One region of the Halotolerantifilum yawarlongkerapense genome, then DNA from elsewhere that is predicted to be linked to it. Evidence: a T-box and tRNA genes for the amino acid it is inferred to sense, from the RefSeq annotation. Region 1 holds a T-box; the other holds one or more tRNA genes.
What was found. A T-box is a leader RNA that pairs with one kind of tRNA and senses whether it is charged. The one in region 1 lies ahead of argS (arginine--tRNA ligase), so its partner is inferred to be a tRNA-Arg.

Region 1 (14,553 bases):
CGGTCACAGGGGAGTTCCCATCGGTCGGGTGGAAGATGAGCGAGAGGGGTACCTTTACGTTAGGCTGTCTGGGGATCTCGCCGCGCAAGATGATATCCAGGTATCCACGACCGGTGGAAGGCGCGTGGGTGGTCGTGTGGAACGCCTCTTTATGAGCGGGGAACCTGTGGAAGAGGGTGCCTCTGGCGATTTGGTTAAATTTCCCTTTAAGCACGCGGTTCCTAGAGGGGCGGACGTTTTCAAGACCTTCGATGTGCGATTGAACGATCGGTTAGCCCTTCGTGTGCACGAGGGGAGACGATCGATACCAGTATCCGGACAGTTCATCCTAGAGGACCAGGGGCCGCCGGTCCTCACCCTAACGGATGGCAAAGGGACCGTTACCGTGGTTGCAGATCAGGAGGCACAACCGGCCCGCAAAGCTCCGCTAACGGAGGAGAAGGTGCGGGAGCAGTTGATAAAGATGGGCGACACACCCTATGCACTTTTACAACTGGAGATCCGCTTGGTACCCGATCGTTTTCTACCGGTGTCCGAGCTCAATGCACTGCGTCGAAAAGCAGTGGAGGCTCTTGCGGCCCTACGGATGCAATGGCACCCGGAGCGAGCTGAACGACAAGGCCTCGAGCCCCTCGAGACAGTAAAGCCCACACGTATCCAAGCATCACCGCGTGCGGTGGTGCAGGTGCGGACGGCCGAACAGCTGGATGTGGTGCGACGTTTTGATGTGCATGCGATCTACACGGAGCTCGATGGTCCCATCGCTGAAGACGGTCGGATTTTTCGGATCGGGCGTTTTACGGGAAGGGCAGATCAACGCGCACTAGTTGCCCGCACCCTGGGCGATCTCGAGCACGCTAGTGTCGCTGACTTCACATTGAATGTTTTTAACCGGCAGACGGTAACCTTCCTGTCGGACCGGGGCATGGATGTGGTGACAGCATCTCCCGAACTAAGCCTTGATGAGATTAGAAACTTACATGTTCCGGGCGTCGAGATAGAGCTCATCGTCTACGGCAGGCTCCCCCTGATGACCATTCGAGACCGCGGGGCGATGCGGCAAGAAGGTGTGGTGGCCCTAGAGGACGAACGCGGAGACCGGTATCCCTACGTGGATCTTGATGAAGAGCACCACCAGGTGTTTGCTCCCGAGCCCATCCACCTGGAACCAAAGGATTTCACGGGGACTTGTCATCGGTACAGGATTATCCTGACCGATGAGTCGGCAGAAAGAACGGAAGCTGTACTGTCAGCCTATTTACGCGAATGCGCGTATCCTGAAACGCCTGAGTCGCGTGGTGCTTTCTACAGCGGAGTGCGATAGGAGGAATGAGAAGTGAACGCCAGAAGCTTTAGGGTGCTCGAGATCGACAAGGTGTACGGTCGGCTGCGGGGATACGTTTCCTCCAGCCTCGGCAACGAGATGATCGACGAGCTAGAACCCATGACGTCACCCTATGCGATCAAAGAAGCGCACGCCGATCTAGATGAGATGGTACAACTCCTGCTGGAGAAAGCGGGGATTCCCTTCGGGCCCGTGCATCCCATGGGGACCACGGTGAAAAAGGCAAGCATCGGTAGCACGTTAACACCACGGGAGATTCTCCAGGTCGGCGACACCTTGCGCACCACCCGTGTTCTCAGGAGATTCTTCACAGAGTCGGACACCCAGCGAGAGAAATTCGGTCGCCTTTTCGGCTTTGCCGAGGGACTGGTGATCCAGTCGGAACTCGAGAAAGACATCGAGGCTGCAATCTTGTCAGATCAGGAGATCAGTGACAACGCTTCCCCTGAGTTACGCACGATCCGGCGGCGTATCGACTCGAAGAATCAATCGATTCGGGATCGCCTCGATAGCATGATCAGCTCGCAGCGCTACGCTTCGATCCTTCAAGAGCGGTTGATCACCATACGTGACGGGCGGTTTTGTATCCCCGTGAAAAACGAGTATAAGAAGCAAATCAAGGGCATGATCCATGACCAATCGGCCAGTGGCAACACGGTATACGTAGAACCGATGGCCGTGGTCAATCTGAACAACGAGTTAAGGGAACTTCATATCGATGAAAGCAAGGAGATTGAGCGGATCTTATCTGTATTCACCGATCGGATCGCCACTTTTGGGACGGCTCTCCTTCAAAATGAAAATCTTCTAAAGGCCCTAGACTTCCTACTGGCCAAGGCGAAGCTGGCGCTAGATATGGGGGCCGTGCGACCGGAGATCAACCAGAGGGGTTACCTGCGGATTGTCAACGGTAGACACCCCAGCATACCCGTTGAGGAAGTCGTCCCTACAAACGTGTGGCTCGGCGACCACTTCAAGACCCTGTTGATCACGGGGCCAAACACCGGTGGGAAGACGGTCACGCTCAAGACCGTCGGCCTCTTGACGCTGATGATGCAGTCTGGCTTATTCGTTCCTGCGGATCACGGGACGGAGCTGGCAATTTTCGAAAAGGTATTTGCCGATATCGGCGATGAGCAGTCCATCGAACAATCCCTCTCCACTTTCTCTTCACACATGACAAATATCGTGGAGATCTTGGAGCGTGTAGACGATCGTTCGCTGGTCCTTTTCGATGAACTGGGTGCGGGCACCGATCCCACGGAAGGTGCTGCGCTGGCTATGGCCATCCTCAAGCGCCTTTACAAGGATGGGATCCGGACGATCGCGACGACGCACTATACTGAACTGAAGCAATTTGCCGTGATCACCGAGGGGATTGAGAACGCGAGCGTCGAGTTTGATGTCGCCACGCTTAGTCCTACCTACAAGCTCCTGATCGGCGTACCGGGAAAATCCAACGCCTTCGAGATCAGCAAGCGATTGGGTCTATCGGACGATCTGATCGATGAAGCGCGACATCTGGTCCACCACGATGACATCGCTTTTGAAGAGATCATCGAGGGTATCGAGCGAAACCGAAAGGAAGCGGAAGAGGACAGGAACGATGCGCTGAGGTTGCGTCTCGATGTTGAACGCTTGAAAAAGTCGCTGGAACAGGAGAGAGAATCCTTGTCGTCACAGCGGGATCAGGTGGTGAAGAAGGCAAAGGACGAGGCGCGTAGCATCTTAAAGCGCGCCAAGGACAGTGCCGATGAGGTCATGAAGACCCTGAGGGAAATGGAATCGACGGCCAAAGTCGACCAGCATCAACTCGATCAGGCGAAAAGCCGTTTGAGAGAAGAGCTCGGTGAAGTCACGGAAACAGTTTTCGATCGTGAGGTCGTGAACGAAGCGCCGCCTGAGCGCGTCGCGGTGGGCGACCGCGTGAAGGTGCTTCATCTCGGGCAGGAGGGCGAAGTCCTCCGTGCGGATGAGCACGCCGATGAGGTACAGGTGCAAATGGGCGTCATGAAAATGATGGTCCCCCTCAACAAGATCGAGGTCATCGGCAAGAAGACGAAGCCCGCCCAACCGCAGGCCAGCCGGAGGTTCAGCGGTGTTGGGCGTTCGGCGAGTACAGAGATAGATCTGCGCGGAGATGATCTGGAAGAGGCCAGGATGCGATTGGATAAATTTATCGATGAGGCATCGCTCTCGAACCTCAAGGAGCTTCGCATCATCCACGGAAAGGGAACGGGTGCCCTCCGAAAAGGTGTTCAAGAGTATGTGAAACGTCACGGGCAGATTGCTGAGTTCAGAGATGGGAAGTACAACGAGGGTGGCACCGGTGTGACGGTGGTCACGCTGAAGGAGTAAGCCATGTGGTTGGTGAGCGCCTGTCTCGTCGGCATTCCCTGTCGTTATGATGGCAAGCGAAAAACCGATGCTTCTGTACAGGTTTTCTTGGCAGAAAAACCCTTCGTGGCCCTTTGTCCAGAGGTCTTGGGCGGGCTCGATACACCGAGGCAACCCGCTGAAATCTCAGGAGACCGTGTGAGGAATACCGTAGGTGAAGACGTTACAGCTGCATTCGATCTTGGAGCTGTTCGATCACTGCGCATTGCTAAGCGCGTTGGGGCCCATAGTGCGCTTTTAAAAGAAGGCAGCCCCTCCTGTGGCGTGCACCGGAGGTACGATGGTACTTTCAGCGGCCAGAGTGTGTTGGGTCCTGGCAAAACAGCCGCCCTACTCATGAAGGCGGGTCTCCGTGTGATTTCGGAAGAAGATCTCAAGTAAAAAAAGGATGGTCCCCCAGTTGGAGGGACCATCCTTTTTGCGATCAGTTGGATTCGAAATACTGTAAGATCTCGAGTAGATCCGGGTCATCGGGCTTGAGCTCTCTTGCCTTTTCAAAGGACTCTTGTGCTGCCCGGAGATCATTCTGCCGGATGGCATCGATACCGGACTCGAAATAGTAGGAAAAACTGTCGATGTAAAGCTGTGTGCCGAAGAAAAGAGCGGCGGCGAAAAAGAGGGGCAAGACCACGCGCAGAAAGGGTCGGATCTTCACGTTCCTACGTTCGAATTGGATTCCCGTCGCCCAGGCGCAGGCGTAGCCACCGAAGAGTCCGGCGAGGTGAGCGTAGTTGTCGATCTGGGGCATCATGAAACCGAAGGCCACGTTGATGCCGAGGAGTACGATCATCTGGTTGCCGTAGATGCGGCGGTAGGCATCCTTATTGAGATGGTAGAGGTAGAGGTTGGCACCGAGCAGGCCAAAGATCGCGCCGCTCGCTCCGATGGCGATGCTGGGGTTAAAAAGGTAACTCCCGAGGCTTCCGAAAAGACCGGCTGACATGTAGATAATCAGGAAGCGCCCCTTGCCGTAGATGCGCTCGATATCTTGTCCGAGGACATAGAGGGCAAGGTTGTTAAATAGCAAATGGTAGATGTTGGCGTGTAGAAACATGCTGGTCAACAGCCGGTAGTATTCCCCGTCGGCGATGCGCAGGTTGAACTTTGCACCGAGTAAGATGAGATTCTCCAAGGTGGGACCACCGAGGAGGACCGTGACCACATAGAGCGTGATATTGATGCCGATGAGTATCTTAACGAGTGATATTTGTTTTCTCATGATCTTCGATTCCCCTTTATCCTTTTATTATAAACCATCTTCGGGGGAAACCCAACGCTTTCCTCAGCGCTTGTCAAGGTCACCGGAATATGGTAAACTTGACGCATCGAAAAAGTGTCGATGAAGGGGAGAGTAGCTAGCAAAGGATCTCGTTTAGCGACCTGGGGATTGGTGGGAGCCCAGGGGATTTTGCTTCGCGAAACGCACCCCGGAGACGTGTGGCCGAAAGAAGATGACAGTAGGCCCACGGGTAGTCCACCCTTACGGGACATCAAGCGGGCGGTCAGGTTTGATCGCCAAGAAGAGTGGTACCGCGAAACCCAACGGTTTTCGTCTCTTATCCCGAGGGGGGTAGGGGATTTTTTGACTTTTTGAGAGACACGAGGAGGTAAATCATGATTCAATTTAAGGAAGAAATTGCAAAGGGACTAGCACCCCATATTGAAACGATGACAGCCGCGGAAATTGAAGTGGCCATCGAGTATCCCAAGTATGCCCATCTGGGTGATTTTGCATTTCCCTGTTTCCGCCTGGCCAAAGTCTTCAGGAAAAGTCCCCAGTTGATCGCAGAGTCCCTGGCTGATCATTTCAAGGACCATGCACTTTTCTCCACTGTGGAGGCTGCGGGCGGGTACCTGAACTTTAAAATTGACCCTGGTACTTTTGCAAAATCCGTACTGGAGACGGTGAATGAGGCGGGGGAAGCTTACGGGCAATCGGATCTTGGAAAAGGACAAACGGTGATCGTTGAGTTTTCCTCAACCAATATTGCGAAACCTTTCCACATGGGTCATATTCGGAGCACGATGATCGGAAATTCTCTCTACAGAATCCATCAGGCTCTGGGGTACGATACAGTGGCCATCAATCATCTGGGCGATTACGGGACGCAGTTCGGGAAATTAATTGTAGCTTTCAAGCTCTGGGGAGATCGGGAGACCATCGAGAAGAATCCGATTCCCGAACTACTGAAACTCTATGTGCGGTTCCACGAAGAGGCCGAGAAGAACCCGGAGATGGACAACGAGGCGCGCGCATGGTTTTTCAAACTCGAGCAGGGTGACCAGGAAGCCTACGAGCTGTGGAAGTGGATCAAAGACGTGAGCCTGATGGAGTTCAATCGTGTGTACAAGATGCTGGGTGTACACTTCGACTCCTTTGCAGGCGAGTCATTCTATTCCGATAAAATGCCAGAAGTGCTCACCGAACTGCGAGAGAAGAATATCTTGAAGAAATCCGATGGTGCGGAGATCGTTGATCTCGAGCCCTACGGGATGCCACCGGCTCTCGTGACGAAATCCGATGGGTCCACACTGTATATCACACGTGATATTGCCGCGGCTATCTACCGAAAAAAGCACTACGATTTTGATAAGAACATCTACGTTGTGGGTAGCCAGCAACGACTCCACTTCCAACAGTGGTTTAAAATTGTTGAGTTGATGGGGTACGAGTGGTATAACGATTGTACTCACGTAGACTTCGGCATGGTAGCGCTCGAAGAAGGATCGCTTTCAACGCGGCGCGGACGCGTGGTCTTCCTTGAGGATGTGCTAAACAAGGCCGTCGAAAAGACGAAAGAGATCATCGAGGAAAAGAATCCGAACCTCGAGAACAAAGAAGAAGTAGCCAAGCAGGTGGGTATCGGCGCTGTGGTCTTCCAGGAACTGTCGAATAACCGCATCAAGGATTACACCTTCAGCTGGGATAGCACCCTTACTTTTGAAGGGGATTCGGGTCCTTATGTGCAGTACACCTACGCAAGAAGCCAGAGCGTTTTGAAAAAAGCCGGAGGCTATGATCTCACAGGAGCTGATTACCAGTTACTTGACGATGAAGCTTCGTTAGAGGTCGTTCGATTGATTGCCAAGTATCCCGAGGTGATCGTGGATGCTTCGCGGAAGTATGAGCCTTCACTGGTCACGCGTCATATTTCGGATCTTGCCAAAGCTTTCAACAAGTTTTACCATGACAACGCGATCCTAGTGGAGGATGCTGAGCTGAGAAAAGCGCGCTTGGCTCTAGTCAAAGCGGCAGGTCAGACAATCAAAAACGGTCTGTACCTCATCAGCCTCGGAGCACCAGAAGAAATGTAATAGGAAATCCCCCCTCGATGAGGGGGGATTTTTTTTCATTAGCGATCGAAGTCGAACTGCTCCCTGAGGACGTCGGGATCCTTCTTCTTGTACACGCGATTGGATTTTTCCATGATCGTCAGAATGGTTTCAAGCACAGCGTTCACGCGACCATCCAGTTGATCGAGGTCCTGTTTATCGATGTTGTAATAGAGGAACAGGTCCTCAAAGAGGCGAACGAGGGTTGATATATGATCGTCGATGGTGATGAACCGTTCGAAGTTCTTTGAATGCATCGCGTTGCGGAACTGATCGATATCAATGCGGATGACATCGACGATATCTTCCTCGTTATCGTAATCTCCAAGTGGCATCGTGTAGGGTTTGATCCGCTCCATGTAGAAGGTATTATCCTCTTTGAGGTGGTACATATAGGAGATGGGGTGACCTTCGAGGTTGAACTTGACGTAGTACATGATGCCCTGGATGTCGAGCATGTTCGCACCCATTGCTTTCAACTCATCTTTGCAAATCTCGTGTCGAATCAATCGTGAAGACATGATGGCCATCGTTTGGCGCCTCCCTTCTTATGCCCCTATTGTACCATAAGAAAGCGGGGGGAAACCGCTGAACATCTATGTTATAATAGGTGAGAAGCTTTTTTGGAGGAAGGAGGGGCAACGTGCACGTTTACCTCGTCACACTCAATAGCCGGTTCACCCACACGAGTCTGGCCATCCACCAGCTGGCCGCTGCCCTGCGTCATGCGAAGGTGCGTGTTTCAGTAGGAGAATGGTCGATCAATGGTGACGTCTATGCTATTTTGAGAACACTTTACGAATCTAACGCTGATCTGGTGGCCTTTTCCACTTATATCTGGAATCGCGAGGAAACGCTTTTGCTCGCTGAAGAATTGAAGCGGTTGCGGCCTGATGGTGGCATTCTGCTCGGTGGACCGGAGGTCAGTTTTGGCGCCAGGGCCTTGCTTGAAACGAAGTCTTTCGTCGACTGCATTATCGCTGGAGAGGGGGAAAAGGCCCTCGTTGAACTGGCCTGTGGCAAGCCTTACGCCACGATCCCCGGTTTGGTCTATCGAGACGGTGATCACATCAAAGACCAGGGACAGGCGCCTCCTCTCCCTCCCAAAGATTTTGAGACTATGCCTTATGGTGATCTGAAACAGTATAAGAACAGGATCCTGTATTATGAGACCAGCCGCGGGTGTCCTTATCATTGTAGCTACTGCCTCTCATCTACGACAAGGGGGGTTCGTTTCTCGTCGTTAGAGCGCGTGAAGGAGGACTTCTTGACCTTTGTTAAGGCCGGGGTCAAGCAGGTCAAATGTGTGGATCGCACCTTCAATGTGCGTGCAGAACGAGCCAAGGAAATCATGGCATATCTGGTATCGATCGATCGGGGGAAGACGAATTTTCATTTTGAGATGACCGCCCATTTGCTCGACCAAGAGATGCTCGAGATCCTAGCCTCCGCTCGTCAGGGACTCTTTCAGTTTGAAATCGGTATCCAGAGCACGCATGGGCCCACCCTCGAGGCGGTCAACCGCCCGATGCCTTTCGAACAGATGAAGCCTGCGATCGAAGCGCTGATCGATCTGGATAGACACCATGTGCATCTCGATCTGATCGCAGGGTTACCTGAAGAAACCTTCGATCGATTCCTATGCTCCATCGACGATGTGATGTCCCTCGAACCCCATATGATGCAGCTTGGATTCTTGAAATTGATACGGGGTACTGCTCTTCGCGAGGATGCGGACCGCTATGGGTATATTGCGGCTTTGCAACCGCCATACCAGGTGCTTCAAAGCAAATGGCTAACTTATGAGGAGATGGGAGTTCTTTCGGATATCGAACATGTGATCGATGGTTTTTACAACACCGGGCTCTTCCGACAGACCCTTCTAAGGTTGACCCGATCGTTGTACGGAAACAGCTGGTCTCGGTTTCTACTGGATTATCGCGGGTATCTACAAGATGTCGGTGCGCTTTCCCGATCACTGGGCCAAGCGGAAAAGAGCCGTTTGCTTTGGGATTTCATCCACCGCGTGGGTGGTACAAAGAAGGCATCCCTCCAGGAGACCTTGATCTATGATGCGCAGGCTTCTGGTTACCGCGGTATCCAGCAGCTCTTCGAGCGAGAAGAGCCCGCAGATTACCAGAACCGTTGCTATCAGTTTCTGAATGATCCTGTCCATCGGCAGAGATACTTGCCCCACCTGTCCGGTGTGAGTGATAAGAAGGCGATGAAGCAAGTGGTTTTCGTTCATTTCGAACAGCCACCCTTACCGGGGGAAACGGCTGTCGATTATCTGGTGGACAGGAGTCGAGCCGATTATCTGGGTAGACACCCCATGCATCCCATTGTTCTGTGAGGAGTTGAAAATATATGTCCTACCTCAGCGATCTGCTGATTGTCAATAGAAAAGTTATTCCGAAGGCGCTCACCGCCTTCCGCAAGAATCTGACGATTCTCCTCGTTGGCATGCCCTATCTTTTGGTCGCTTTGATCGTCGGGCGTGTGGCGCTCTCCCTGTCTTTCCTCGGGGGAATCCTACTCTACTTGATGCAGGCTGCGATAATTTCGAATTACCTGCATCTCATCGACCGCATCCTCATGCGGGGGAGCTTTGACTTCGACGATTTCAAGGCCGGGTTTACCGTCTACCTCAGGAAGGTCTACATCATGGCTTTCATGGTCTTTGTTTTCAATTTTGGATTGAATATTCTGGCTAGACCCCTTACTTTCATCCACCCCTTGTTCGGTTACCTCATCCCCTTAGCAAACCTGCTATTGATCCTCTTTTTAAACCCACTTCCGGAAGTCATCTATCAGAAGTATTATTCGGAATGGGATAGCGTGGTCTTTAGTTTCCAATTTATCAAAACCGATTGGTTCAATTGGTTGATCCCGAACGTCCTCTTCGGGGCGGTCATTTTTGCAGTTTACCGCTTGATTGCCCTGTGGGTCTTGCCGATCGTCTGGCAGATTCCCGTGGGTGGTTATTACCTTTATCTACTGGTTCAATCATTGATCTTACAGGGCTTCGTAGCTGTGCTGATGATCTACAGAGCTTTTTTGTTCCGGGAACTAGCGACTTCCTCACGTAGGAAAAGAGAGTTCTCCAGGTATTTTTCTTAGAAAGGAGGCGATCTGATGAAACGAGTTTTACTCCACCACAACAACAAGAAGTACAGTTTGAAAGTGAAAGACCGTCTCCTGACATTGTTCAAAGAACGCGGGATACAATTGACCCGAAAGAATCCCGACCTGATCGTGGTAATCGGTGGAGATGGCACGATGCTCAGTGCCATCCGACGGTATCGCTCCATGGGATTACCCTTTATTGGCGTCGATACGGGTTCCCTGGGATTTCTACCGAGCATCATGACGGATCATCTGGAAGAACTCATGGACATTCTGGAGAACGGTAACTACCGCGTGGTCTCTTATCCACTGCTCAAGGTGAAATCAAAGACGGTCCGCGGAAAAGTAATCGAGGACTTTGCCTTCAATGAAATCGTGATCAAGCATCTCGAGCCCAAGCTGATGGAAGTGAAGATGTTCATCAACGATAAGGCGTTCAATTACTTCACAGGAGATGGTTTTATCGTCTCGACACCGATTGGGGCCACAGGTTACGCGATCTGGGCCGGTGGTGCCGTGATGCATTCGGATCTCGATGTGTTTCAAATCACACCGATTCATCCCAACGACAACAGCATCAATCGTCCCCTGGAATCAAGCCTCATCGTTCCACAGGATACAACCTTGGATTTCAAGATAGTGAAAGCCAATATTCGCGAGGTCATCGTGGCTTGTGATGGAAGTAAAATGAGCAATGATTTTATTCGTGAAGTGCACATCTGCTCTTGCGAGGAAAAGATCAAAGTGCTGCGCTCCGATCACTACGATTATTTCGATCTTTACAAGCGAAAGATTATCGATAAGAATGTCAGGAGGTATCTGAGATAGATGGATTTTTTACTAAAAGCACTCTCATCGTACTTCAAACCATACGCGGAGCGCCTTGCCTTCGTACAGGTGCGTGAGGATCGGGAGGTGCGGATAAAAGATGGCGTGGTTCCTCCGGAACTCCCCTTACCCGTATCGGTGAAAACCGTATCCGAGGCGGTCATGGGTGAAGACATCGATGCTTTTGGCGGTGATGAGCTCTTTTCCAACATGCTGAGGGTTCTGGCCATGGACCCGGGGATCGAAGCGGCTGCAGGCTATCGCGCGTTGTTGGTGCGATTGGATGAGGAGGAACGACAGGCGCTCTTGATCGCCGGTCTTGAAGAGGCCACTGCCGGTCGTTACAGTGATGCGCTGCTCTTCCTCTTAGGTTACCGATCGGTCTACGGTCCTTCCCTCGATGTGGATTATAACATCGGTCGTTTGTTGGTCGATCTGTCGGCGGAAGGGGAGAAAGTCTTTTTTGAGAAGCTCGCCCTGCAGACCTTCGAGTATCTATCGACGCTCTATCCGGAGTTCGGTGGTATCGATTTTCACCTGGGATTTCTCTACTACAATCAAAAATCCTTCGGACGGGCGAAGAAAACGTGGCGTGCTGCGCTGGCCAGTGAAGATCTGAACGAATCCATGCGCGACGAGATTCTCGATCATCTGCCGAAGTTAGAGCATCAGGTAGATTTTGAAGAAGGGACCTCGCTCGTACTCGCGGGAAGGGCGCAAGAAGGACTCGAGTTGCTATTGCCTCTTGCCGACCGACATGATGATTGGTGGCAGCTCTACTTTTTCATCGGGGTGGCCTATCGTCAGCTCGAGCGCTTTGACGACGCGATCAAGGTGTTGAAAAAAGTGCTCGACCTGAACACAGGCCATCTTGAAACCTTGAATGAGCTGGGGCTTTGCTTCATGGCCACTGGGGACTTTACACAGGCCAAGCGTCTGTACAAAGAGGCCGTTGGGCTCAACCCCACCGATCACGAGTTGCTTTGCAACCTGGGAATCGCCACCTACTACGAGAAGGATCCCTGGACCGCCCAATCTCTATTTGAAAAAAGTTTGGAACTCCAAGATGATCCGATCACACGCGCCTGGCTGCAACAGGTGAAACAAGAGAACATCGCCCATTAGGGCGGTGTTTTTTGTTGCACCCCCCTGTGAAATCATGTACAATGAGGGTGAGTTACGAAAAATGTTGAAGGTATACTAAAATATTTTAACAGGAGGGATCGCGTGATTAAGGATCTGAAGCAATTGATCGAAGCCGCGCAAACCGGGGATCAGATGGTCCTCGCTGTGGCAGCTGCGGAAGATGCCCATGTACTTGAAGCGGTAGAGGAAGCCCGCGATTTAGGCATCATCGAGGCCAAGCTCGTGGGTGATATCGATGCTATTTCACTCGTGGCAGAGCAGCTGGACATTGACCTTTCGGCATACGATGTATACGAGGCGGAATCGCTCGATGAATCAGCTGAAAAGGCCGTGAAACTCGTCCGAGAGGGGAAAGCAGACTTCCTCATGAAAGGGCTGATCGACACCTCAATCCTCATGAAGGCAGTCCTCGATAAGGAAAAGGGTCTTCGAACATCTTCTCTGCTATCGCATGTCATGATCTACGAAGTACCAACCTACCATAAATTATTGTTGTTGTCCGATGGGGGCATGAACATCGCACCAACGTTCGAACAAAAGAAACAGATTGTGGAGAATGGTGTGATCGTCGGAACTGCACTGGGCATAGACCCCGTGAAGGTGGCTTGCCTGGCTGCCAAGGAAAAGGTCTCGGACAAGATGCAGGCGACGGTAGACGCGGCCCAATTGGCATCGTTCTTTCAAGGGGCGGAGGACAGGATCGTCGAGGGACCTCTGGCCTTCGATCTGGCCGTATCGAAAGAGGCGGCGGAGACGAAGAATTTCAAGAGCCAAATCGCCGGCGATGTGGATTTCTTATTGGTTCCGACCATTGAAATGGGCAACGGCATCGGAAAATCGATGACCTATATGGCTGGCGCAGAGTCAGCTGGAATCGTTATGGGTGCTAAGGCACCGATCGTCTTGGTATCGCGTGCGGATAGTGCTAGTGCTAAGCTTTACTCGATTGCTTTGGGACGCATGATCGCGGCCCACAAGGAAGGTTAGGAGTGGAATCGTGAAAAAGGAATTTATGACCGGTAATGAAGCGGTAGCCCGTGGTGCCTATGAGGCAGGGGTGACCTATGCAACGGCATATCCAGGAACACCGAGTACGGAGATCCTGGAGAATGTGATTCACTATAAAGAAGAGATCGTTTCAGAGTGGGCTCCGAATGAAAAGGTAGCTCTCGAAGCAGCCATCGGGGCGTCGATTGCTGGCGTTCGTTCCTTGGCCGCGATGAAGCATGTGGGTGTGAACGTGGCGGCAGATCCACTCTTCACCTTAGGTTACACCGGCGTGACCGGTGGACTGGTGCTCATTAGCGCCGACGATCCCGGTTGCCACAGTTCTCAAAACGAGCAGGATAACCGTTACTACGCCAAGTTCGCAAAAATTGCGTGCGTAGAGCCCAGCGACTCGCAAGAAGCGAAGGACTTTATCAAAGAAGCTTACAAAATCAGCGAGACCTTTGATACAGCCGTTCTCTTCCGCATGACCACTCGTATCTGTCACTCAAAGGGGATCGTGAGTTTTGATGAACGCGAGGACAAAGCGATTGTTCCTTATGAGAAAAAACCAGAAAAATTCATATCCGCGCCGGCCAATGCAAGACGCTTGCATCCCATTGTAGAAGATCGATTGGTCGCTTTAGAGAAGTACGCGAACGAAACACCGTTAAATCGCATCGAGTGGAACGACAAGAAAATTGGTATTGTGACAAACGGTGTGGCCTACAACTATGCCAAGGAAGTCTTTGGCGACAGCGCTTCTTACTTGAAGATCGGATTTAGCTATCCTCTGCCCATGGACAAGATCAGGGCCTTCGCCGATGAAGTGGAAACACTATACGTCGTAGAAGAACTCGAGCCTTTCATGGAAGAACAGATGAAAGCGGCGGGCATCGCATGCACGGGTAAGGCGTTGATCCCCAACATCGGCGAGCTCAATCCTGATATCGTGGCCAAATCACTCCTCCAAGAGGAACGCGAGATTGTACAGATTGATGAGGATAAAATTGTCAGCAGACCCCCGACCTTATGTGCGGGTTGTCCTCACCGCGGTTTCTTCTTCGCCCTGAGCAAGAAGAAAAATGTTATGATCACCGGCGACATCGGTTGTTACACACTGGGTGCTGCAGAGCCGCTGAACGCCACGGACACCGTGATTTGTATGGGTGCATCCATTTCCATGGGTCACGGGGCATCCAAAGCGTTCGAGCGTCACGGGGTAGATAAAAAAGTGGTCTCGGTCATCGGTGACTCGACCTTCTTCCATACGGGCGTGAACTCGCTGATCGACGTGGCATACAACGGTGGAAATACCGTGACGGTGATCTTGGATAACAGGATTACCGGCATGACGGGCCACCAGGAGAACCCCGGTACAGGGTATACCC
Region 2 (14,553 bases), 260 kb from region 1:
AACTGTATAAAGTCTTGGGATAAGGATGGAGAGATCAAAATGAGACGAATCATCGTAGTGTTGCTCATGGTAAGCCTCGTGCTGACGGGAGGCGCCTTCGCGAATAAATTCTTAGAGTACAATCAGGTGGAGATGATCGATGGGAGCACAGGAAAGGCAGCTGTCTACGAGACCATCAACATGATGCTCTACGGGGAAGACCTGCTTTCTGATGTGCCGGCCATCCTCTATCCTGGCAACCGCACACTGGTACCTGTCGGTATGATCGCCGAATCTCTCGGCGCCGAGGTGAACTGGGATGCAAAGAATCGTCAGGTGGAACTGATGAAAGAAGGCGTCGAGGTTCTCCTGACCATTGATTCGAAGGAGGCATGGGTTAATGGCACCAGACGCCAGCTACCCAGCGATGTACCCGCCAAGATCATGGTCTACGACGGCATCGGGCGCACCATGGTGCCGATCGCCTTTGTCACGGATGTTTTCGGACTCGAGTCGGCCTGGATCGGGGAAACGAAAACCGTCGCTTTGAACGAGCCAACTCAGTCCATCACGGATTTTGAGTTTAGGTACATGACCAAGTTCCCGGAGATTCGCTTGGGCGCCACGGGTGAAATCAAGTCAAATGCCTACATCATCGAAGGTGAGTCCGTGGGTGAGAACACCAAGCTCGTGGTGGACCTCCAGAACACGGAGATGGACTTCGCCGGTGGCGATTACAACGAACGACTCAACATCTTTGGTCTCGAGGCCGTCCGCGTCCAGCAGGTGGGCGATCGACCACCGCTCACGCGGATGACTTTTGAGCTGTCCCAGAAAAAGGGTTATGAAATCTTTTTCGATAAAAGTGCAAAGGAGCTGGTGATCCGCTTCATCAACAGCGTCGAAGACGTGTCGCTGAAGAAGATCTACAGTGCAGAGACCGTTGTCATCGAGACGACGGAAGACATGCCCGCCTACAATGTGGATTACCTGGGCGATCGTGTCGTGGTCGATCTCATCAATGCGACGCTCAAAGCGGGTGGTGGCGGCTATACCATCGAGCAGGTGGGCAGCAGGGATATCGATCGGTATAGTTTCTCTCAACTCGACGTGTCAACAGCCGGTGGCTTTTATGAACCCGACGATGTGGTCTCGCGGGTCACGGTAGACCTGGGTGAAGAACGCAGTCCGGAGGATGTGTTCGTCGAGGCCATCGGAAGCGATATTTTTGTGTACGTTTCGGGCAACCCGCTGGACGGTTTCGAATATGTAAAAACAGACCGGGACGCTTCTCAGCTCACACTGGAACTGGGTGCCGGCGCCAACTACTCGCTCGTGAGGGATGAAGAGAAGAACGAGGCCACGCTTGAGATTCCCATCGATCGTCTGGCGCTTGAGAATATGACCCTCGACACAGAGGATGCTATCGTAGACGGTATCGCCATCGAACGTTTGTCAAGTCGCGGTGTATACACCCTGACCTTCTCCCTGATGGAGGGGACCAGCGTGGACGACCGGATGGGAAGCGACGGACGCTTGGCCCTCGATTTCATCAACCGACGGATCACGAATTCCAAGTTCAGTGATATCCTCCTGGTACTCGATGCCGGTCACGGTGGGAAAGATCCCGGCGCCAGCGGCGCTGCTTTGCGCGAGAAAGACGTGGTGCTCGATGTGACCCTCAGGCTGAGAAAGAAACTGGAGGCGGCGGGCTTCAAAGTATACTTGACGCGGGATGATGATACCTACGTGGATCTCTACGCCCGGGCTCACGTGGCCAACGAACTGGGTGCAACGGGCTTCATCTCCGTCCACGCCAACGCCCACGGCAATAGCGGGGCGACAGGTGTTGAGGTACTCTATGCACCCGATGAGGCGAGACCGAGCTACGGTTTCTCCAAGTCACTTCAGGACCAGCTGGTCAGCAACCTCAAGGCGACCGATCGTGGCATCGTCCAACGTCCGAACCTTGTGGTGTTACGCGAAACCATGATGCCGGCGGCCCTTGTGGAGATTGGGTTCTTAACCAACGAAGAGGATCACTACCTCTTGATGCAGGGTTCCTACAGGGATCGTGTGGCCGATGCACTATACAAGGGTATCCTCCATCACTACCAGTAAGCGTTTGAGAAAGCGGACCGTTGGGTATCATTCTACCAATAGTCCGCTTTTCTTCATGGCCTAGATAGAAAGTGTGGTGATGTGATGGAAATCTTCAAGAGAACCATACCGTCTTCTTTTGAAGCCGTCGATCGCGTGGTGCGTGAGGCGGAAGCTTTGCTCGCGCAGTATTTTCAAATCGAGAACGAGGATCTTTTCAAGATCAATGTGATGCTCCGAGAGGTGCTGAACAATGCCGTAGAACATGGCAATGCCTTTGATGAATCGAAATCCATCACCGTGATCATCGCCTACACCGAGGAGGTCTTTACCTTCGATGTGCATGACGAGGGAACGGGCGTTGCGCTCGACGACTGCTATAAGGTACAATTGGACTATGATCTAAGAGAACGGGCGCGAGGGTTTTCCATTATAAAGGCCCTTGGATTCGAGGTCAACACCGACGGCAACAAGCTGAACCTAAGGTACAAAGTATAAAGGGGTTAGTGATATGCGAAAAGAAAGAGAAGGGAACGTGCTACGACTGGTCGTGGAAAAAGATCTGATTGCTCCGAACGTAAAACAACTGAACGTCGAGGCCATGAAAGTGGTTGAGAGTGATTCGGACACGGAAGAGGTCATCCTGGACATCGGTGCGGTGAAAAACATCGACTCCATGGGTGTGACCTTTGTAATCACTTTTTACAAGAACCTGCTCAGAGAGGGGAAGGTTTTCTCCATCGCAAACGCCAGTCAAGATATCAAGCAGCTTTTCAAACTGATGAAATTGGAGTCCTTCGTCTCCTTCCTTTGAACAACTCGGCACTGAAGTGCCAAGATTCCTAGGAAGACCGCCCTAAAGGGCAGTTGTTTATTAGGCTAGCCCCGTGGTCCCCACGGTTAGAAGCCGTAAGGCTTCGGTTTGAAGATTCATGCTTGCGTTAACGTCTCTGTCATGAGCGGTGCCACATTCAGGGCATGTCCATGTTCTCACGGAGAGATCTTTAACGGCTTTGTTTCTGTATCCGCATGATGAACAGAGCTGGCTTGAAGGGAAATTACGGGCAACTTTTACTACGGTCTTTCCATACCAGTCTGCTTTGTACTCGAGCATGGCGCGGAAAAGCCCCCAGCTTGCCTCGGAAATCGCCTTCGAAAGTTTTTTGTTCTTCACCATGCCTTTTAGGTGAAGATCTTCGATGCCGATCACGTCGTGGTTTTTGACGATATCGGTGGAAAGCTTATGGAGGTAGTCTTCGCGTCTGTTCCTAATTTTCTCGTGAAGGAGAGAAACTTTTCGCTTTTGCTTTTGATAATTCTTCGCTTCGGACAGTTTTCGTCCCTCTTTTTTCGCGCGCTCTTTTCTGCGAGAAAGAATGCGCTGTTCTTTAGCTAGCTTTTTCTCTAGCGAGCGGAAGAATTTTGGGTTGTCATAGACCGTTCCATCGGAAAGAATGGCGAAATCCTTTAATCCGAGGTCGATCCCAACAGAAGAACCCGTCTTTTCTAAAGGCGCGATGGCGACTTCGCAAAGAATTGAAACAAAATGCTTGTTCGCAGCATTTCTGCGGACGGTAGCATTCATGATCCGCCCTTCAACCTCGCGGCTTTTGGCGAACTTCACCCAACCAAGTTTCGGGAGTTTAATTTTGTTGCCCACTACCTCAATGTTTCCGTTTGTGTGTTTTGTCTTGTAGGACTGGACGGGGTTTTTCTTGCTCTTGAACCGAGGATGTCCTTTTTCTCCTCTAAAGAAACGATCAAAGGCATCCTGGAGGTTTTCAATTGACGCTTGAAGGGCGATGGAATCGGGTTCCTTTAGCCAAGGTAGTTCTTTCTTGAGGGAGGGTAATTGTCCTGAACAAATACTCTGGGTTAACCCTTCTCCGGTGGTTTTGTAAGCAGTTTTCCACTCGCTCAGGAAGTGATTGAAGATGTATCGACTACAGCCGATTGTCTTTGCGATCTGCTCTTTTTGAGCGTTGTCAGGATAGATTCTGAACTTGTACGCCTTATGCTGTAACAAAAAACCACCTCCTTGCAAAGATTTTATGAGAATATATGTTCATATTTAGTTTATCAGTGACTCTAGGACAAAGTCAAGCGATTCAGCCCACGACTAAAGTCACGGGTGTTCTCGCTTATTGCATAAAGGGGGGTGAACCCTGTGTATAAAATCTTGATCGCCGATGATGTGAATTTCAACCGAAAGATGATCGGTGATATCCTGAAAGAGAAAATCGATTCCGTTGAAATTCTCGAGGCATCCGATGGCAAAGAGGTGATGAGGATCCTGGCGGCCGAACCAGTGGATCTGATTCTGCTCGACTTGATTATGCCCGAAATGGATGGCTACGAAACGATGCGGGCCATCAAGAGCTCCCACCTTTGGCGGGATATTCCCGTGATCGTCAACTCGGCGATCAATGACATCACGAGCATCAAGAACCTACTCGCCGATGGTGCTGTGGATTATTTCACCAAGCCGCTGACAGAAGATGAGATGGACACGATCCTGCCGCTGAAGGTCCGCAATGCGATGGTGCTTTACGAACAGCGCAAGACCATCGAACGACTACACAACCACATCCAAGAAGAACTACAGAGTGCGCATGATTTCCAAACGATCATGCTACCCAAGTCGAGCCAGTTGCACTCGGTAGAGCTCGCGATCAAGTACGTACCCTCGCTCGGTATCGGGGGCGATTTTTTCGACTGTGTCGAGACGCCCTCGGGCGTCTGGTTTATGATCGCCGATATCACCGGTCATGGTATTGCCGCGGCAATGATGTCCAGCATGGTCAAGATCCTCTTTCGGAAGGCCCTGGACCATCCCGAACAATCGCCGGCTGAACTGGTGGCAGAGATCAACCGTAACGTGGGAACCTACTTTGAAAAAGGACTGGCCAACCAGCACCTCATGTTCACAGCCTTCGTCGGAAAGATGACGGAGGGCAGGCTGAGCTATTGCAATGCCGGTCATCCGACGCCCGTGGTCATCAAGTGTAGCGGTGAGGGGGTCATCGAAGCGTCCGCAGGGGGACCTCTGATCGGTGTCTACCCCGATGGTGACTACGACCAAGAAACCCTCGAACTAGCTGTGGGAGACGGGATCCTTCTGTACACCGACGGCCTCTTCAGCGTGGGGCAGCAGGCTGATTTTACCCACTGGACCCTCGTGGAGGCCTTCGCCGATGCAAACCGCGACCTGTTCAACCGATCTCTCGAGGATTTTCTCGAGAAGATCTTCTACTATTTTCACCTGTATCACAAACGGCACACGAATGTGGACGATTTTACCGATGACGTGGCCGTGATGGCATTGAAGTTTAACGAAACAACGAAATCCTAGGAGGCAAACCCTTGAGACCAGATATGCGTGCACCCGATGCACTTCGACCCGTGAACATCACCCGATCCTATTTAAAACACCCCGACGGCTCCGTGTTGATCGAAACGGGAGATACGAAAGTAATCTGCACGGCGACCGTAGAGGCATCTGTACCGCGTTTCTTGCGCGGTAGCGGCCAAGGGTGGATCACGGCCGAGTACGACATGATCCCCGGCTCAACGGGTATCAGAAAGCGCCGTGCGGCGACCTCGGGTCGTGTGGACGGGCGGAGCCAGGAGATCAAACGGCTGATCGGTCGTGCGCTCCGGAGCACGGTGGACCTCACACAACTGGGGGAACGTACGATTTGGATCGACTGCGACGTCATCCAGGCGGATGGTGGAACGCGTACCGCGTCGATCACAGGCGCCTTCGTGGCCCTTCACGATGCCCTCAGTACCATGGTGACCCGTGGCGATATCGCGCGTATGCCCCACATGACCTTTCTCGCTGCGACAAGCGTGGGTATCTGGCGTGAGCAACCGGTCCTCGATCTTTGTTACGAAGAGGATGCCAACGCACTGGTGGACATGAACGTGGTGATGACTGAAGCCGGACGCTTTATCGAGCTCCAGGGCACCGGTGAGGAGCGCCCCTTCTCGCGCGACGAGATGGACAAGATGATTGCCTATGCGGAGAAGGGCATCTTTGAATTGATCGCTTTGCAAAAAGAGTCGCTGGGAATTCGCGAGGCAATCGTGGCCTCGGGCAACGCCCATAAGATCCGAGAGATCGAAGAGATTCTCTCGCACTTCTCCTTTCATCTCAAGAGCATGTCAGAGGTCGGACTCGGCGGTCTGGAGATCGTGGAAGATGGCGACACCTTTGAGGAGAACTCTCTCATCAAAGCCCGTGCGGTCCATGCGCGAACGGGCGGCACGGCGATTGCCGATGATTCCGGTCTGATGGTGACAGCCCTAGACGGCGCTCCTGGTGTGTACTCAGCGCGCTTCTCAGGGGAAGGGGCAACAGATGAGCGGAACAACGACCACCTGTTGAAACTGCTCGAAGACGTGGAGGAGGACAATCGCTCGGCAACTTTTGTCAGCGTGGTCACGGTAGTATTTGAAAATGGTGATGTCCTCCAAGCAAGGGGTGAAGTGGAGGGACGCATTCTGCGCGAGCCACGCGGAGACGCTGGCTTCGGCTACGACCCCCTTTTCTATCTACCGGAGCGAGACAAAACCTATGCCGAGCTGACGGCAGAGGAAAAGAACAGCATGAGCCACCGTGGCCGTGCGCTGGAGAAGCTGCAGGGACAAATGGAGGCGTATCTGAAAGACCATGCGTAAAATTATTGTAACCAGTGATACCCATGGCGATCGGTCTTTGATCGAGAGGGTAAGAGAACAGGCGGGGGACTACGATCTCTGGTTTCATGCTGGCGATCGATTCGATGATGTGGACGATCTATCGGGTGAAGTCCACGCAGTGTGTGGGAACGTGGACTACAGCGAGGACAACGCGGAGAAGATTCTTGAGGTCGGTGAGCACCGTGTCCTGATTACCCATGGACATCACCATCATGTGAAGTCGGGGTTGACCGGTTTGTACTTCAGGGCCAAGGAAGCGGGGGCCACGGTGGTGGTTTTCGGCCACACACACCAACGATTGGCGACAGAAGAAGATGGGATCTTGTTTTTCAACCCCGGGAGCTTGTGTCGGCCGAAAGATGGGAAGGGACCGGCCTACGGTATTCTGACCATTGAAAATGCTGATATTTCGCACAATTTCATAGACTTGAGAGAGTCGAAAAAAAGCTATTGACGGCACTATCCTGGTTATGTATAATAGTATTTGTCAGTTCGGGGTGTAGCGCAGTTTGGTAGCGCATCTGGTTTGGGACCAGAGGGTCGCGGGTTCAAATCCTGCCACCCCGACCATTTTTAGTTTATTTCGCGGATGTAGCTCAATGGTAGAGCCCTGGCTTCCCAAGCCAGTTACGAGGGTTCGATTCCCTTCATCCGCTCCATTGAATAGGCAATTGCATCCGTAGCTCAACTGGATAGAGCACCGGCCTTCTAAGCCGGGGGTTCGGGGTTCGAGTCCCTGCGGATGCGCCATATACGTGGCGGCTGTCGTCAAGTGGTTAAGACACAGGATTGTGGCTCCTGCATTCGTGGGTTCAACTCCCATCAGCCGCCCCATTTTTATTTTTTGGGGATTAGCCAAGTCGGTAAGGCAGCGGACTTTGACTCCGTCATTCACAGGTTCGAGTCCTGTATCCCCAGCCAATGACCCATTAGCTCAGTTGGTAGAGCATCTGACTTTTAATCAGGGTGTCCCGCGTTCGAGTCGCGGATGGGTCACCATATGCACCTTTAGCTCAATTGGATAGAGTAGCTGGCTTCGAACCAGTTGGTTGGGGGTTCGAGTCCCTCAAGGTGCACCATCAAAGAGAACATCGGTTGATTCCCATGGGGAACCCACCGATGTTCTCTTTTTTCGTTCACAAGCGGATTGTGAACTTCTCGATAAACCCTACGGGATGGTAGGACTCCTTTGCACGGCGCAGACCCGGTATACCTAGATCCTGCTCTCGATTGACCAGCTCAAAGGAAGACTCCTGCATTTGGAGGAAGCGTTGATTGATCATCGGATAGAGGCCGGGGAGATCGGTGTCGGCCTTCTCGATGTGAATGACCAGTGTCTCGGTGTTCAAAGGCTCGCCGAAGGTGAAGGCCTTGACCTCGTTTTCCACATAGAGAACGGCGCCGGTGAAGGACAGGTCTTCAAAGTGGTCGAGCGCCTCGTGAATCGCACGATTCTCGGAGATCAGACCCTCATCCTGCCCCTTGGGATGGTCCTCGAGCCAGCGATCGGAATAGTTTAAGATCGCCGGGATGTGGGCTCGCGTGAGCGGGACGATCTCGTGATCGATGTCGAGCTTGAGAAACTGATTGATATGATTGCGCTTTTTGTGGTAGGCATTGCCCGCAAGGTCCCGTAGGTCGCTAAAGGAATAGAGATAGTCGAAGGCATCCCGCTTTGGTTCGATACGAGCCTTGGGAAAGTGGCTCGCGATGACCTCTTTGCATGCTGCGTCAACTTTCAGCAGTTGAAGCTGTTGTTCGCGCTGGAGAATCGCCTGAAGTGCTTGGACCATGGCCTGCTGGTTATCGCGTGGGCCGATGGGTTGGGAAAAGGAGCGGCTACCGTCCTCTTTTTGTCGGATCAGGAACAAGTATCCATCCTCCGTGGTATAATGGAAGTGATACTTATGTCGCCACATGAACAGGTTGGTGAAGGACAGTTCCGAGGCCAGCATCTCGAAAGCACTGAAGTAAGGCAGTAGTCGTTCTCTGTCATCGAGGGTGAGGGGTTTCATGTTGGACACTCCTTTTTCGTGTGAAAATCAGTAAGGGAAGGGGGGGTATATATGGACAATCAACTTTTCGAACAATTGGCAAAAGCATCTCCAGTTCCCCAGGCGGTCCTCAACCAGAAGGGAACCGTTGTGGTTGCAAACGAAGCCCTGTGCACGATGATCGGTGCACACCGCAACATGATCGTGGGGCACGCTTGGAAACGTTGGCTCGATGTCAAGTCTCGTGGATTCTTCGGCTCGAACCTTTCCGAGAGGCTAACGGGTGGTCGATGGACCGGGGAGCTGGCCCTCGTGAACTTAAAGGGTGAAAGGCGTCAGGTGGAGTTGACCTTGTTTCCCATGGGCGGACGTCACTACGGCCTGATGTTACGATCGATAGAAGAGGAGATCGCCCGTGACACACGGTACCTCGATCGGATCGATGCGATCGAGAAGGAGCACCAAGCGGTGCTGGAAGGGATCCGCAAGGGCTATATCCAGAACCAGCTCACTCGCTCTCGGAGCTTTGCCAAGAGCCTCTCGCTGGCCATGGCCCACCCCCTGGCCTACCTGCGCAGTGATCTTGAGACGATCGAAGCCTATTATAAGAAGGTCGTCACCCTTCAGCAGGCTTATGAATTGTTGATCAAAGACCTTCGGTTCGATGAACAGCCGCACTTGCTCCCCCGTTTGAACGTGGTCAAGAGTCTCAGGAGACGATACGATCTAGATTTCCTTCGTGAAGATATCAAAAAGGTCCTGGCGGAAGCCGAAACGGGTCTTGGTCAATTGAGACAAATCAATCAGGCCCTCAATCAGCTCAGGAGCGATGATGAGGTGGACGGAGAAGGCGCCTCCCTGAGCGCTGCTATGACGTCCGCGCTCTTGTTGCTCTCGGGCTCCTACGTGAGCGATTTCACGGTGCATGATTCGGGTGTGAAAGAGCTACCGGCCGTCGCCATGAGCAGCGATCGTGTGACGCTCGTGTTTTTGGAGATTTTCGCGGTATCCCTCGATAGTCTCGAGAGCCGCCTGAGTCCTGAAGAGGGAGAAATCCGTATCGATGGTAGGGTGCGCGGTGGAGAGATCTACCTGTCGATTCAGGATTCGGGCAGGGGGATGAGTGTCGCAAGCGCCGAGGAACTCTTTCCATCGAGAGAGGCCCCCGGAGAGGCGTTGAAGAGAAGCTATGCCATCCCCATGGCATTGATCCGAGAGGCCGGGGGAGATCTCGAGATCTCGGGTGGCCACCAGAACGGCAGGCGCGTCATTTTGACCCTACCGGTAGAAAAAGGCAACCCACCGGTGTGAGTTGCCCGCTCCTGACTATTGATCGAGATGCACATCCATTTGTGGGAAGGGGAATGAGATGTTCTCCTCGTCGAATCTCAGCTTAACGGTTTCCATGATATCAAAGTACACGGCCCAGTAATCACTCGCCTGTGTCCAGATGCGAACGGTGAAGATGATGGCGCTGTCCCCATGTTCCGAGAGGCGGACGAAAGGTTCGATATCCTTGAGTACCAGGGGGTGCGATAGAACGATATCCGTCAGGACGCTTTGGACCTTCTTGATGTCATCCTCGTAGCCCACCCCGAACTTCATCTCCAGGCGGCGCTTCTCTTTCATCGAGAAGTTCTTGAGGCTAGCGTTCGAGAGATCACCGTTGGGAATAATGACGGTTGTGTTGTCTGGGGTCACCAGACGGGTATAAAAAATATGGATATCCTCTACGGTGCCCATGTACCCCGTGGCATCGATAAAGTCGCCTACGCGGAAGGGTTTCAAGAGGAGGATCAAGACGCCTCCGGCGAAGTTCGACAGTGAACCCTGTAAGGCGAGACCGACGGCCAGGGAAGCACCGGCGAGGACCGCCGCAAAGGTCGTGAGATTGAAGCCTAGCATCCCGGCAATGGCGAGAAAGAGCAGGATCTTCAGGCCATAGCCGGCAAGAGAGGCGACGAAAGAACGAATGGAGAGTTCAACATCTTTTTTCTCCATACCCTCTACGATTTTCTTCTCGACCCATTTCACAATTCTCAAGCCTATGTACAGTGCGATGGCAGCCAAGACAAGTTTTGATAGGTATCCGTAAAGCATGCTGAATATGACGCTGAGGTTCCACATGGTCAACACTCCTTTGTCCTCGATAGTGATAAAGAACGAAAAATTTTGCCGATTCACTCGGCGTTCAACTACACTATACCCTTATTCTGGTAGGCTCTATCAAGAAGCAATTGAATTTTTGAAAGGTTGTGGCACGTGAAGAAAGACTTGTATGTAGATTTCGACTCGACGATCGTGAACGCTGAACAAGCTGTTTGCGACATATACAATGAACGGTATGCCGACGATCCCGATTTCATCCTGGCCAAAGGGGAGGATGTAGTGGACTGGGGATTCGTCAGCCAATGTCCCCTGATCCATCGCGACTACGAGGACGGCTTTGCTGAAATCGCCGCGACCTTTGGCACGGAGGATTTTTTCGAGCACCTGACCTTTTACCCCGATGCTCAAGCGGGCCTTCGCTGCTTATCCCGATGGTACAATCTCGTGATCTGCACCTCCGCGACACCCGAGAACGCCAGCCGAAAGGTGTTGTGGATCGAAGAACATTTACCCTTCATCGATGAAATCATCATTTTGATCAACAAGAATTCAGAAGGTGTGGGAAAAGGGCGTGTTCCGATGATGGAAGAAGGGGCGATTTTTATCGATGATCACCCGGAAAACCTCCGCAGCACGCGAGCGGGACGTAAGATTCTCTATAAGTACAAGGATACATCGTTCAATGGAGGCTGGGAAGGCGAGCGTGTCTCCTCCTGGAAAGAGTTGCTAAGTGCGCTGGAGGTAAAGTCCTGTGATGAAGTTGACCGACCGACTGGCGCGTGAAATCGAGACCTTTGGACTCGCCCAGGTCGAAAAGGTAGCGCGGATCCGACCGGATGGAACGAGCCTGTTGCAAGAGCGATTGGCCAGGGAGTTTGACGAGCGTCACGAAGCGCAGGAGATCTTGGTGACCATCCACGAGCAGTTTTACGATGAAGATCGAATCAAAGAAGAAGCGAGAGGTCTATGTAAAATCGATTTCTGATGTTTTTCAAAAATTCCTGCGGGGTATAAAGCCATCAAAGGGGAGGATACCCATGGAAATTCGTATTGAGCCGTTCAATGAACAATATGCTGATTATATCTTCTTAAAGGAAGCACAAGAGGAAATCATTTGTTATGATGAGGATAATGAGAGGATTGACTTCGATACTTTCATCAATGATGCGGACAACGATTTTTTCGTAGCCAAGATCAATGAGAAGATCGTGGGCTTCATCGAGGCGAGTTTCGATGAAGATGAGAAGATGCGCATGACCTGCGCCCTGCTCCCGAGCTTCAGGGGACGGGGATTGGGTTTCGATTTTCTGCAAACTGTCCTCGAGTATTTGATCGAGCATTATGAGTATGCTGGTCGTACGATCCGTACGGTGATTCCGCCAGATGACGAGCGGAGCATCAGTGCTTTTCAACGCGTGGGTTTCCACGAGTCCGATGAAAGTACAGACTGGATCGAGATGGAAATAGAAATTTAGACGGGGGGCATCGCCCCTCGTTTTCTTGGGAGGAAAAGCGATGAGAATCAATAAATATTTAAGCGATAGAGGGGTCTGCTCCCGAAGAGAGGCTGACCGACGCATTGAAGCCGGACGTGTGACGGTCAATGGCGAGACCGCAGAGCTCGGTCAGAGAATTTCGGAGAACGATCTCCTGGCCATCGATGGACACCCGATCGACCCTGTCACCGAGAAGTTTTACCTGATGCTTAACAAGCCAGCGGGGGTAATCTGCACCACAGCGAAAGAGGATCCCGATAACATCATCGATTACGTCAACTTCCACGAGCGGGTTTACCCGGTGGGCAGGTTGGATAAGACCTCTGTGGGTCTGATTATCCTGACGAACGATGGGGCGTTCATGAACGAACTATTGCGGAGCCGAAATGAGCATGAGAAGGTTTACCAAGTCACAGTAGACCGATCGGTCACGCCAAAATTTTTAGAGGAAATGGCCTCAGGGGTGCCGATACTTGACACCGTGACAAAACCCTGTCAGGTGACGAAGCTCGACGTACGACAGTTTGAGATCATTTTGACACAGGGGCTAAACCGGCAGATTCGCCGGATGTGCGAGGCCCTTGGCTACCGTGTGGTGCACTTGGAACGCACGCGGATTTTATCCCTCGAACTAGGGAATTTACCCCGTGGCAAGTGGAAGCACATCCCCCACGAGCAGTTGGAACGATTGAAAAAAGAGATAGGAGTGGAGTGAATTGATCGAGATCATGAAAGCACACCGATCCATCCGTCGATTTGAGAAGGAACCGATCCCAAGCGAAGTGGTGGAAGAGGTTTTTGCAGCTGCCCAGCTGGCATCGACATCTACCCATATGCAACCCTACAGCGTGATCGCGATTACGGATCCTGAGAAGCGCAAGGCCTTTCGTTCGCTGACGGGCGATCAGCGGTGGGTGGAGGAGGCCCCCGCCTTCTATATCTTCGTAGCCGATCTGCACCGTATCGAGAAGATTACCGTAGCCGCAGGGGAGCCCTTCCAGGGCGGGTACGTGGAGTCCTTGCTCACAGCGGCCGTGGACACGGCCCTCTTTGCCCAGAACGTTCTGCTGGCCTTCGAGTCCAAGGGCTACGGTGGTGTCTACATCGGAGGGATCAGGAACAATCCCGAACAGGTGGCCACGCTACTCCACCTACCCAAACAGACCTTTGCGATCTTTGGTATGTGCGTGGGAAAACCCGCACAGGATCCTGAGATCAAACCGCGCTTGCCCCTGCCCACAGTGCTTTTCGAAGAGCGCTACTACGAACCGGACCTCGATCAGATCGCCCGCTACGATGAAACGGTGAGTGGCTATTACGAACGTCGATCGAAGGGAAGGGATGATCGGAGCTACAGCCAGAACATGGTGGCGAAGTTTAGCGATGAACTGCGGCCGCACATGTGGGCTTTCTTGAAGCGTCAGGGACTGCTCGAGCGATAAGTGTGTGAATGAGCTGTGAATTTTTGGGGAAATGATTGAAAGCTTTCGATCCTTCGTGTAACATAAGGTTAAGGAGGGATGATCATGCAGACGATTCTCATAGCATTCATCGGGACCCTGATGATTTTCATCGGCCGACAGGCCTACGGACTGTACCGACAGTATCGTTACTTTGAGATCATCCGAAAGACGGTCATCTACGCGACCTTTAGTTACCTGCGTACGACACCGCTGAAAATGTTGGATATCGTTCGCTTGCGCGAACACCTATATACGACGTTAGAAAAAAAGAAGCTGACGCGCTTTCTCAATCGCCTTCAGGTGAATTGGGTCAATCGCGATGAGATCATGCTGACGTTTCAATTGGGGCTCGGCTGGTTGCGACCGGCCTATAGTTTCAAAGTGAAGACGGATGATCTTGCAGAGCTACTCGAGGGGAGGGTTTCCTAACATGGCAGGTAAACACCGAAAAATAATTGCCCTGACGATTGTTGGGCTGATGCTGTTCAGCACAGTGGCATCGGCGATGGCCTTTTTCGCTTACATGTAAGGTGTAGAGCTCCGTAACCCGGGGCTCTTTTCTCATAGGGGAGATGTGATATGACCAGAAGAATTTTTGCCGTGCTGTTATTGGTCGTGCTCGTAGGGGGGTTCTATCTCTATAGGCTACAGGACCCACCGGAGGCGGGAATCCATTATTATCAGCGGGATGAGTTTGAGAGAGTCGAT

Region 2: it encodes a tRNA-Arg, which carries the amino acid that the T-box ahead of argS (arginine--tRNA ligase) is inferred to sense. The anticodon was not compared.

The regions. Positions count from the first base shown of each region.
Region 1 covers NZ_CP199719.1:1,108,841-1,123,393, reverse strand. The annotation lists gene ACULM0_RS05475 (peptidase U32 family protein) at 1-1,324, shown strand, start outside; gene ACULM0_RS05470 (endonuclease MutS2) at 1,337-3,703, shown strand; gene ACULM0_RS05465 (2-thiouracil desulfurase family protein) at 3,707-4,123, shown strand; gene ACULM0_RS05460 (rhomboid family intramembrane serine protease) at 4,167-4,961, opposite strand; T-box leader at 5,073-5,302, shown strand; gene argS (arginine--tRNA ligase) at 5,360-7,057, shown strand; gene ACULM0_RS05450 (hypothetical protein) at 7,096-7,605, opposite strand; gene ACULM0_RS05445 (B12-binding domain-containing radical SAM protein) at 7,719-9,428, shown strand; gene ACULM0_RS05440 (hypothetical protein) at 9,443-10,195, shown strand; gene ACULM0_RS05435 (NAD(+)/NADH kinase) at 10,211-11,029, shown strand; gene ACULM0_RS05430 (tetratricopeptide repeat protein) at 11,030-12,154, shown strand; gene ACULM0_RS05425 (bifunctional enoyl-CoA hydratase/phosphate acetyltransferase) at 12,257-13,162, shown strand; gene iorA (indolepyruvate ferredoxin oxidoreductase subunit alpha) at 13,173-14,553, shown strand, end outside.
Region 2 covers NZ_CP199719.1:1,367,294-1,381,846, reverse strand. The annotation lists gene ACULM0_RS06760 (AIR synthase family protein) at 1-23, shown strand, start outside; gene ACULM0_RS06755 (N-acetylmuramoyl-L-alanine amidase) at 40-2,100, shown strand; gene ACULM0_RS06750 (ATP-binding protein) at 2,185-2,577, shown strand; gene ACULM0_RS06745 (STAS domain-containing protein) at 2,591-2,893, shown strand; gene tnpB (IS200/IS605 family element RNA-guided endonuclease TnpB) at 2,954-4,105, opposite strand; gene ACULM0_RS06735 (SpoIIE family protein phosphatase) at 4,247-5,431, shown strand; gene rph (ribonuclease PH) at 5,443-6,762, shown strand; gene ACULM0_RS06725 (YfcE family phosphodiesterase) at 6,755-7,237, shown strand; tRNA gene ACULM0_RS06720 (tRNA-Pro) at 7,277-7,353, shown strand; tRNA gene ACULM0_RS06715 (tRNA-Gly) at 7,369-7,442, shown strand; tRNA gene ACULM0_RS06710 (tRNA-Arg) at 7,457-7,533, shown strand; tRNA gene ACULM0_RS06705 (tRNA-His) at 7,542-7,617, shown strand; tRNA gene ACULM0_RS06700 (tRNA-Gln) at 7,629-7,704, shown strand; tRNA gene ACULM0_RS06695 (tRNA-Lys) at 7,707-7,782, shown strand; tRNA gene ACULM0_RS06690 (tRNA-Arg) at 7,786-7,862, shown strand; gene ACULM0_RS06685 (DUF2156 domain-containing protein) at 7,920-8,798, opposite strand; gene ACULM0_RS06680 (ATP-binding protein) at 8,850-10,088, shown strand; gene ACULM0_RS06675 (mechanosensitive ion channel family protein) at 10,104-10,904, opposite strand; gene ACULM0_RS06670 (5' nucleotidase, NT5C type) at 11,040-11,669, shown strand; gene ACULM0_RS06665 (hypothetical protein) at 11,638-11,871, shown strand; gene ACULM0_RS06660 (GNAT family N-acetyltransferase) at 11,924-12,361, shown strand; gene ACULM0_RS06655 (pseudouridine synthase) at 12,402-13,097, shown strand; gene nfsA (oxygen-insensitive NADPH nitroreductase) at 13,099-13,824, shown strand; gene ACULM0_RS06645 (hypothetical protein) at 13,909-14,274, shown strand; gene ACULM0_RS06640 (hypothetical protein) at 14,425-14,553, shown strand, end outside.